One region of the Nonomuraea sp. NPDC050328 genome, then DNA from elsewhere that is predicted to be linked to it. Evidence: riboswitches for the same ligand, from Rfam matches in the RefSeq annotation. Region 1 holds a riboswitch; the other holds the start of a gene.
What was found. A riboswitch is a leader RNA that binds a small molecule or an ion and turns the genes downstream of it on or off. The one in region 1 is predicted to bind glycine.
Positions count from the first base shown of each region.

Region 1 (5,388 bases):
GCGCTGAGCCACCCGAACTGCTACACCGGCTCCTTCCCCGAGGTCCACGCCGGAGCGGGCCCGCAGAACCACTGGTTCGTGCTCACCGCCGCCGGCACCAGCGCCAGCACCCGCTGCGACAACGGCCCGGCGATCACCGGTCTCGGCGTCCAGAAGGCCGGTCAGATCTTCATGACCGCGCTGAACAACAAGACCGCGCCCTGGACCCACCTCAAGGCCCGCGTCGCCACGCTGAACGCCGCCAAGACCCTCTTCGCGCCGAGCTGCACCGAGTTCAACGTGGTGCTGGAGGCCTGGAAGGGCATCAACCTCGGCCCGCGCGCCGGTGACCCGACCTGCTCCTCGCAGGGTCCCGACTTCTCGGTCAGCCTCAACCCGGCCTCCGGCACCGTCCAGCCGGGCGGCAGCGCCACCACCACCGTGAGCACCGCGGTGACCAGCGGCGCGGCCCAGCAGATCACCCTGCGCACCGGCCCGCTCCCCGCCGGCGTGACCGCCACCTTCAACCCGGCCACCATCCAGTCCGGGCAGTCCTCCACCCTGACCCTCGCCACCACCTCGGGCAGCCCGGCCGGCACCCACTCGGTCACCGTGATCGCCGACGGCGCCTCGGTCGACCGCCAGGCCGGCTACAGCCTGCAGATCGGCGCGAGCCAGGGCGACGACTACTCCATGGCCCTCAACCCGAGCAGCGCCTCGGTCCAGGCCGGCTCCTCCGCCACCACCACCCTCCAGACCACGGTGACCAGCGGAAACGCCCAGCAGGTGACGCTGAGCGCCTCCGGGGCCCCGGCGGGCGTGACGGTCTCCTTCAGCCCGGCGACCATCCAGTCCGGCCAGTCCTCCACCGTGACCATCTCGGTGGGCGCCTCGGTCTCGCCGAACACCTACCCGATCACCATCTCCGGTGACGGCGCCTCGGCGGACCGCTCGGCCACCTTCAGCCTGACCGTCGGCGGCAGCCAGGGCACCACCTGGCAGACGTGGACCCCGTACGCGGTCGGCGCGACCGTGACCTACGAGGGCGTCTCCTACCGGTGCCTCCAGGCGCACACCAGCCTCCCCGGCTGGGAGCCGCCGAACGTCCCGGCCCTCTGGCAGCGACTCTGACCCATCGAGCACCCGGCCCCCGCGAGGGGGCCGGGCCCTCCTAGGAGCTCTTCCCGTGAAGAAAGCACTTCTGTCAGCAGTCGCGTGCCTGCTCACGCTGACCGGGCTGGCCGCCGCTCCCGCTCAGGGCGCGGTCGCCGCCCCGGACATCCCGCTCGGCAGCATCACCGCGCACCTGAGCCAGCTCCAGTCGATCGCCCAGGCCAACGGGGGCAACCGCGCCTCCGGCCGGCCCGGCTACACCGCCTCGCTCAACTACATCAAGGGCAAGCTCGACGCCGCCGGGTACACCACCCGCGTCCAGAACTTCAGCGGCGGCAGCAACCTCATCGCCGACTGGCCCCAGGGACCCGCCAGCCCGACCATCATGCTCGGCGCCCACCTGGACAGCGTCACCTCCGGCCCCGGCATCAACGACAACGGCACCGGCTCGGCCTCCCTGCTGGAGGTCGCGCTCGCCGTCGCCGCCCAGCGGCCGACGCTCGGCAAGCACGTGCGTTTCGGCTGGTGGGGCGCCGAGGAGTCGGGTCTGGTCGGCTCGCGGTACTACGTCCAGAACGGCGGGGCCTCCGGCGTCGAGGCCTACCTCAACTTCGACATGACCGGCTCGCCCAACCCGGGCTACTTCGTCTACGACGACGACACCCAGTTGCAGCGCCTGTTCAACGACTACTACGCCACGCTCGGCATCCAGACCGAGCCGGAGCGGATCGGCGACGGCCGCAGCGACCACGCCTCGTTCAAGAACGCCGGCGTGCGGGTCGGCGGCGTCTTCACCGGCGCCAGCGAGCGCAAGAGCGCCGCCCAGGCGGCCAAGTGGGGCGGCCAGGCCAACCAGTCCTTCGACCGCTGCTACCACTCGGCGTGCGACACCTGGCCGGCCAACGTCAACACCACCGCCCTGGACCGCAACGCCGACGCGGCCGCGCACGTCCTGTGGCAGCTCGCGGTGACCTCGCAGCCCGGCAACGACTTCTCGATGGCGGTCAGCCCGTCCTCGGCGACCGTCCAGCCCGGCCAGAGCACCACCGCCACCGTCTCCACGACGATCACCAGCGGCAGCGCCCAGCCGGTCAGCCTGACCGCCACCGGCGCCCCCTCCGGTGTGACCGTCTCCTTCAGCCCGGCGCAGATCCAGTCGGGCCAGTCCGCCACCGTGACCGTCGCCGCCGGCGCCGGCACCGCGGCCGGGACCTACCCGATCACCCTGCGCGGCAACTCCACCAAGACGGCGACCTTCACGCTGGTCGTCGGCACCCCGACCGGTGACGACTACTCGATGGCGGTCAGCCCGTCCTCGGCCACCGTCCAGCCGGGCCAGAGCACGACCGCGACCCTGAACACCACGGTCACCAGCGGGAACGCCAAGCCGGTCAGCCTGACCGCCACCGGCGCCCCCTCCGGCGTGACCGTCTCCTTCAGCCCGGTCCAGATCCAGTCCGGCCAGTCCGCCACCGTGACGATCGCCGTCGCGGCCGGCACCCCGGCCGGGACCCACCAGATCACCCTGCGCGGCAACTCCGACCGCTCGGCGAGCTTCTCGCTGACCGTCGGCGGCGGCGGGGGCGAGACGACCTGGACGGCCTACACCGTCTACGCGGCCGGCGCCACGGTGACCTACCAGGGCGTCAGCTACCGCTGCCTGCAGGGCCACACCGCCCTGCCCGGATGGGAGCCGCCGAACGTCCCGGCGCTCTGGCAGCGCATCTGAGAACCCCGCGTGGCCACGGCTGGGGGTTTGTGGTCACGCGGTCAAGCAGGTGGACGAGGGGTACGGCTCGCGCCGGCCGAGCTGGGACCGGGGCTACCCGGGCGGCCGCGCGACAGGCCTGAGGGTGACCAGGCCGGAGCCCGCCCCTCGTCCACCTTTCTTCTCGTGGTACGGCAGGCGGTTCTTGCGGGTTTCGCAGAGGGTGTCCCGCCCACTAGGCTGAAGGCGACACCGATGAACCCGTGCGGGAGAGAGCCCTGACATCCGGTCAGGGCCCCTGAAGGAGCAAGCCCTCCCCGCGAACCTCTCAAGGCAAAGGACCGTACGGGCCAGGGTGACCTCTGGAAAGCAGGCCGGGAAAGCCGCCTCGCCGAAGGTGAAAGTCTGGGCAAACATCCAGGCGAAACTCTCAGGCATCATGACAGAGGGGGAGGATCCTGGCATCCGACCCTGCCTCTGAGGTGCGAACACATGGCACGACCCACACCGTTGCGAGACGTCCACGAGAGTCTCGGCGCCACCCTCACCGACTTCGCCGGCTGGCTCATGCCGCTGCGCTACGGGAGCGAGTCGGCCGAGCACCGGGCCGTGCGCGAGGCCGCCGGCCTGTTCGACCTCTCCCACATGGGGGAGATCTACGTGACCGGGCCGCAGGCCGGCGAGCTGCTGGACTACGCCCTGGTGGGGCACCTGTCCGCGCTCGTCCCGGGCCGCGCCCGCTACACGATGATCGTCAACGCCGAGGGCGGCGTGCTCGACGACCTGATCGTCTACCGGCTGGCCGACCAGGAGTTCATGGTCGTCGCCAACGCCTCCAACTACCTCATGGTCGCCGAGCAGCTCCGCCACCGGGCCGGCGGGTTCGACGCCGACGTGGACGACCGCTCCGACGCCTACGCGCTGATCGCCGTCCAGGGGCCGCGGGCCCAGGAGATCCTTGCCCAGCTCACCGACGCCGACCTCGCGGGCCTGAAGTACTACGCCGGCCTGCCCGGCACGGTCGCCGGGGCCGAGGCGCTCATCGCCCGCACGGGCTACACCGGCGAGGACGGGTTCGAGCTCTTCGTCCGCAACGCCGACGCGGTCGCGCTCTGGCAGGAGCTGATGAAGGCGGGCGAGCCGTACGGGATGATTCCCGCAGGTCTGTCGTGCCGCGACACCCTCCGCCTCGAAGCCGGCATGCCGCTGTACGGCAACGAGCTCAGCGCCGACCTGACCCCGTTCGACGCCGGCCTCGGCCGAGTGGTGAAATTCGACAAGCCCGGCGACTTCGTCGGCAAGGCCGCGCTTGAACCGCTCCGCGAGAGCGAGCCCAAGCGCCGCCTCGTCGGCCTGGTCGCCCAGGGCCGCCGGATCCCGCGCCACGGGTTCCCGGTCGTCGCCGGAGGTCAGGTCGTCGGCGAGGTCACCAGCGGCGCCCCTTCGCCCACCCTGGGCAAGCCGATCGCGATGGCCTACGTCGACACCGGCGTCACCGGCGGCCTAGCCGTCGACACCCGGGGCAGCCAAGAGCCTATGGACCTGGTTGAGCTGCCTTTCTACAGGAGGAACAAGTGAGCAACATCCCTGACGACCTGAACTACACCAAAGAGCACGAGTGGGTCGCGGGCCTGGACGACGGCCGCACCGTGACCGTGGGCGTCACCGCCTACGCCGCGGAGGCCCTTGGTGACGTCGTCTACGTGCAGCTTCCCGAGGCCGGCGCCACCGTCGAGGCGGGCGACTCCATCGGCGAGGTGGAGTCCACCAAGTCGGTGAGCGAGATCTACGCCCCGGTGAGCGGCGAGGTGGTCGAGGTCAACCAGGCCGTCGTGGAGAAGCCCGACCTGGTCAACAGCGACCCGTACGGCGAGGGCTGGATGTTCCGCGTCCGCCTGGAGGGCGACGCGGAGGACCTGCTGTCCGCCGAGGAGTACACCGCCCTCACCTCCGGCGAGTCCTGATCTTCCCGGCCGGGGCTTCGTCCGGAGCCCCGGTACCCCTTTTATCGTGAAAGGCGCAAGTCAATGGCGATCAGCGTCTTCGACCTCTTCAAGATCGGCATCGGTCCGTCGAGCTCGCACACCGGCGGGCCCATGGCCGCCGCGCACAAGTTCGCCCGTGGCCTCGACGCCGACGGCCTCCTGCCGGACGTCGCCCGGGTCGAAGCCATCCTGTACGGCTCGCTCGGCCTGACCGGCAAGGGCCACGGCAGCGACAAGGCCGTGCTCCTGGGCCTGTCCGGCGAGAAGCCCGAACTGGTCGACGTCGACACCGTGGACGAGCGCCTGGCCCAGATGCGCGCCTCCGGCAAGATCGACCTGTACGGCACGCACACCATCCCCTTCGTCGTCGGCGAGGACCTCGTCTTCGAACGCAAGATCTCGCTGCCGGGCCACCCCAACGGCATGCGCTTCACCGCCTACGCCGCCAACGGCGACGTGCTGCGGGAGAAGGTCTATTACTCCGTCGGCGGCGGCTTCGTCGTGGACGAGAACGCCACCGGCGCCGACCGCATCAAGCCCGACGACACGGCTCTGCCGTACCCCTTCAGCACCGCGGCCGAGCTGCTCGCCCAGTGCTCGGAG
Region 1 covers NZ_JBITIW010000001.1:187,304-192,691, forward strand. The annotation lists gene ACIBG7_RS00805 (M4 family metallopeptidase) at 1-1,110, shown strand, start outside; gene ACIBG7_RS00810 (M28 family peptidase) at 1,166-2,821, shown strand; glycine riboswitch at 3,057-3,154, shown strand; gene gcvT (glycine cleavage system aminomethyltransferase GcvT) at 3,293-4,378, shown strand; gene gcvH (glycine cleavage system protein GcvH) at 4,375-4,764, shown strand; gene ACIBG7_RS00825 (L-serine ammonia-lyase) at 4,828-5,388, shown strand, end outside.

Region 2 (5,388 bases), on a different contig from region 1:
GCTGGTGTTCCTCTCTCGATGAGCGCGCAGGCGGCTCGCTCGCACATGAGCATCGGCGAGGTCCTCGCCCTGCTCAAGTCCGAGTTTCCAGACGTCACCATCTCCAAGATCCGTTTTCTGGAGGGGGAGGGGCTGATCGAGCCGGACCGCAGCCCCTCCGGTTACCGCAAGTTCACCCACCTGCACGTCGAACAGCTCCGCTTCATCCTGCGCGAGCAGCGTGACCACTACCTGCCGCTGCGCGTCATCAAGGACAAGATGCTGGAGGAGCTGTCCCGGCCGCGTGCCGTACCGGACAGCAAGGAGGTACGGCTCAGCCGCGACGAGCTGCTGGAGGCGGCCGGGCTGACCGAGGAGGCGCTGGCGGAGCTGGAGGACTACGGCCTGCTGGCGCCGGTCGCCCGGCGCTACGACGAGGAGGCGCTCCAGATCGCGCGGACGGTCGGGGCGCTGGCCCGTTTCGGTCTGCACGCCCGCCACCTGCGGGCGGTCAAGGCGGCGGCCGAGCGCGAGTGCGGCCTGGTCGAGCAGACCGTGGCCCCGGTGCTGAAGCGGCGCGCCCCCGGAGCGATCGGCGAGGCCCACGAGAACGCCCGCGAGCTGACCGGCCTGCTGCTGGATCTGCACGCGGCCCTGCTGCGCTCCGGCGTCCGGTCGGTGCTGGGCGGCTGAGGCATCGGGCACATTCCGGGCCTTGCGGGTGTTACGTTGGAAGAGCCTGTCGCTCGCTTTTCAGTCGCCATTTCGGATTTCGGAGCAGCCCGTGGTGCAGATGGAAGTAGTGGGCGTTCGCGTTGAAATGCCCACCAATCAGCCGATCGTTCTGCTCAAGGAGGCGAGTGGTGACCGATTCCTGCCTATTTGGATAGGAATGACAGAAGCGCAGGCGATCGCGCTCGCCTCCGCGGAGGAGCCGCCGCCCAGGCCGCTCACCCACGACCTGTTCCGCGACGTGCTCAGCGCCCTCGGCGTCAGCCTGCGCGCGGTCAACATCGTCGCCCTGCGTGACGGCATCTTCTTCGCCGACCTGGTCTTCTCCAACGGCGTCGAGGTCAGCGCCCGCCCGTCCGACTCCATCGCCCTCGCCCTGCGCACCGGAGCGCGCATCTACGCCAGCGAGGAAGTCGTCCAGGAAGCCGGTGTCGTCATCCCCGACGACCAGGAGGACGAGGTGGAGAAGTTCAGGGAGTTCCTTGACCAGATCACGCCCGAGGACTTCGGCCGCGCGGGGTAGCTATATAAGAGCATTTACGCTTCACGACTCGCCGGGGCGGATCGTTGACTGAGCATGGTCACGGTCCTACGGTGCAAGTGAAACCCGCGGTCGCCCGAAGAACCCCCAGATCAGGCCGCGGGATGAGAGAAAGCCGGAGGTCCGCGTGGCGGTCAGCAGCGGCGAGGGAAACAGGGCCGGCCAGGAAGATCCGGCCCGGCGCGAGGACGCGCGCCAGCGTGCCGGTGAACAGGGGCTGCTCTTTGACCAAGAGCCCGCCTCCCAGCCTGGCAACCTCGGCTACCGCGGCCCTACGGCCTGTGCGGCGGCCGGCATCACCTACAGGCAGCTCGACTACTGGGCGCGCACGGGTCTGGTGGAGCCGACGATAAGAGCCGCGCACGGCTCGGGCTCCCAGCGCCTGTACAGCTTCCGCGACATCCTGGTGCTCAAGGTGGTCAAGCGGCTGCTCGACACCGGAGTCTCGCTCCAGCAGATCCGCACGGCCGTGCAGCACCTGCGCGACCGCGGCGTGGCCGACCTGGCCCAGATCACGCTGATGAGCGACGGGGTGAGCGTCTACGAGTGCACCTCCGCCGACGAGGTCATCGACCTGCTCCAGGGCGGTCAGGGCGTGTTCGGCATCGCGCTGGGCCGCGTGTGGCGGGAAGTCGAGGGATCGCTCGCGGAGCTGCCGGGGGAACCCACGGCGGCCGAGGACGGCAACGCCTCGGCCGGCCACCCGGCTGACGAACTCGCGCAGCGCCGACGTGCGCGGAGGATTGGCTGAGGGTAATCTGGGCAGCGAAGCTTTCGACCCCGTGCGGGAGAGTCCCCAGCAACTGTGGGGCGCCGAAGGAGCAACCCTCCCCGGAATCTCTCAGGCACCCGGTACCGCTCGGGCGAGGCGACTCTGGAAAGCAGGCGCGCCCGCCAGGCGCGTCTCACCGACGGTGAAAGCTCCCTCGGGAGTGAAGCTCTCAGGTTGCGATGACAGAGGGGGAGACTCGGCACCCGCCTGCGCGCTGTCTCCAGGAGGCACCCTTCATGTCTGAGCTTTTCTCCAGCCGTCACATCGGCCCGTCCGACGCCGAGCAGCAGCGCATGCTGGAGGCCGTGGGCTTCGAGTCCGTCGCGGATCTGGTCGCGGTAGCCGTACCGGAAGCGATCCGGGCCAAGGACGCGCTCAAGCTGCCCGCCGCGGCGAGCGAGATCGAGGTCATCGGCGAACTGCGCGCCCTGGCCGATCGCAACCAGGTCCTGACCAGCATGATCGGCCTGGGCTACTACGACACGGTCACCCCGGCGGTCATCCGCCGCAACCTGCTGGAGAACCCGGGCTGGTACACCGCCTACACGCCCTACCAGCCGGAGATCTCGCAGGGCCGCCTCGAGGCGCTGCTCAACTTCCAGACCGTGGTCTCCGACCTCACCGGCCTCGACGTCGCGGGCGCCTCCCTGCTGGACGAGGGGACGGCCGCCGCCGAGGCGATGACCCTGGCCCGCCGGGCCGGCAAGGCCAAGAGCAACGTCTTCGTGGTCGACAACGACGTGCTGCCGCAGACCAAGGCGGTGCTGGCCACCCGCGCCGAGCCGCTCGGCATCGAGCTGGTCTTCCAGCGCCTCGACCAGGAGCTGCCGGAGTGCTTCGGCGTGCTGGTCCAGTACCCCGGCGCCACCGGCGCCGTGCGTGACTTCCGCGCCGTGGCCGAGCGGGCCCACGAGCTCGGCGCGCAGGTCGTCGCCGCCGCCGACCTGCTGGCCCTGACCCTCATCGCCTCGCCCGGCTCGCTCGGCGCCGACATCGCGATCGGCTCCTCGCAGCGCTTCGGCGTGCCGTTCGGCTTCGGCGGCCCGCACGCCGCCTACATGGCCGTGCGCGAGGGCCTGCAGCGGCAGATGCCCGGCCGCCTGGTGGGCGTCTCGGTCGACACCGACGGCGACCCGGCCTACCGGCTGGCCCTGCAGACCCGCGAGCAGCACATCCGCCGCGAGAAGGCCACCAGCAACATCTGCACCGCGCAGGTGCTCCTGGCCGTCATCGCCGGCATGTACGCCGTCTACCACGGCCCCGAGGGGCTGCGCCGGATCGCCTCGCGCGTGCACGCCCAGGCCGCCGCGATCGGCCACGCGCTGTCCGGCGCCGGCGTCCCGGTGACCGAGCACTACTTCGACACCGTCACCGCCTCGGTGCCGGGCAAGGCCGCCGCGGTCGTCGCCGAGGCGCTCTCGCGCGGCGTCAACCTGTGGCAGGTCGACGCCGACCGCGTCACCGTCGCCTGCGACGAGAAGACCGGCCCGGCCGAGGTCGCCAAGGTGCTGGAGTCCTTCTCCGCCGCGCTCGGCCTGCCGATCGAGGCGCCCGCCGCCGGCGAGGAGCTCACCGCGCTGCCCGAGGCGCTGCTGCGCACCGACGACTACCTCACCCACCCGGTCTTCCACACCCACCGCTCCGAGACCTCGATGCTGCGCTACCTGCGCCGGCTCCAGGACAAGGACATCGCGCTCGACCGCTCGATGATCCCGCTGGGCTCGTGCACGATGAAGCTCAACGCCACCACCGAGATGGAGCCGATCACCTGGCCGGAGTTCGCCGGCATCCACCCCTACGCCCCCGAGGAGCAGTCCGAGGGCTACCGGGAGCTGATCGAGACCCTGGAGAGCTGGCTGGCCGAGGTGACCGGCTACGACGCCGTCTCCATCCAGCCCAACGCCGGCTCGCAGGGCGAGTTCGCCGGCCTGTTGGCCATCCGCGCCTACCACCGCGCCAACGGCGACGCTGAGCGCGACGTCTGCCTCATCCCGTCCTCGGCGCACGGCACCAACGCGGCCAGCGCGGTCATGGCCGGCATGCGCGTCGTCGTGGTCGCCTGCGACGATGACGGCAACGTCGACCTGGCCGACCTCGACGCCAAGATCGCCAAGCACGCGGACAAGCTGGCCGCGATCATGGTGACCTACCCGTCCACGCACGGCGTGTACGAGGAGACCATCACCGAGGTCTGCGCCAAGGTCCACGAGGCCGGCGGCCAGGTCTACGTCGACGGCGCCAACCTCAACGCGCTGGTCGGCCTCGCCAAGCCGGGCGAGTTCGGCGCCGACGTGTCCCACCTCAACCTGCACAAGACCTTCTGCATCCCGCACGGCGGCGGCGGCCCCGGCGTCGGCCCGGTCGCCGTCCGCGCCCACCTGGCCGCCTACCTCCCCGGCCACCCGCTGCGCGAGGGCTCGGCGGTCGGTCCCGTCTCCGCCGCGCCGTACGGCTCGGCGGGCATCCTGCCGATCTCCTGGGCCTACGTCCGGATGATGGGCGGCGACGGCCTGCGCGCCGCCACCGAGCAGGCCATCCTGTCGGCCAACTACCTCGCCCGCCGGCTGGCCCCGCACTACCCGGTGCTCTACACCGGCCGGGGCGGGCTGGTCGCCCACGAGTGCATCGTCGACCTGCGGCAGATCACCAAGGAGACCGGCGTCACCGTGGACGACGTGGCCAAGCGCCTCATCGACTACGGCTTCCACGCGCCGACCATGTCCTTCCCGGTGGCCGGCACGCTGATGATCGAGCCGACCGAGAGCGAGAACCTCGCCGAGCTCGACCGCTTCGTGGACGCGATGATCGCCATCCGCCAGGAGATCTCGCGGGTGGCCGACGGCGGCTACGACCGCACCGACAACCCGCTGCGCAACGCCCCGCACACCGCCGAGTCGGTCACCGCCGACGAGTGGACCCACCCGTACTCGCGCAGCGAGGCGGCCTACCCGGTGCGCTCGCTGCGGGAGAACAAGTACTGGGTGCCGGTCCGCCGCATCGACCAGGCCTACGGCGACCGCAACCTGGTGTGCGCCTGCCCGCCGCTGGAGGCCTACGAGGACTGATCCCGCTCGGGTGACGGAGCCCGCTCAGGCCGTTCTCCGGCCGGGGCGGGCTCTCTCGCGTCCGGGCCGGGCTCGGTGAGACCCCGCGCGTCGAGTCGCGCGACGTGATCGCCGGGAATCGTTAGGCTCGGGGGCAGCCTCGTGAAGACGCGAAGGAGTTTCGTTGACCCCCCAGGAGCTCGACGCCTCACCCCTCGACACCGCCCGGCGGCTGGCCGAGGAAGGCGATCTCGGCGGAGCCGCCGCCATCCTCACCGGACTGGCCTCCGACCCCGAGGCGCCCGACCGCGCCCAGGCGG
Region 2 covers NZ_JBITIW010000003.1:641,011-646,398, reverse strand. The annotation lists gene ACIBG7_RS14495 (FHA domain-containing protein) at 1-22, shown strand, start outside; gene ACIBG7_RS14490 (MerR family transcriptional regulator) at 19-672, shown strand; gene ACIBG7_RS14485 (bifunctional nuclease family protein) at 764-1,234, shown strand; gene ACIBG7_RS14480 (MerR family transcriptional regulator) at 1,380-2,003, shown strand; glycine riboswitch at 2,028-2,120, shown strand; gene gcvP (aminomethyl-transferring glycine dehydrogenase) at 2,261-5,089, shown strand; gene ACIBG7_RS14470 (hypothetical protein) at 5,253-5,388, shown strand, end outside.
Region 2: another riboswitch for glycine. It lies ahead of gcvP (aminomethyl-transferring glycine dehydrogenase); the one in region 1 lies ahead of gcvT (glycine cleavage system aminomethyltransferase GcvT).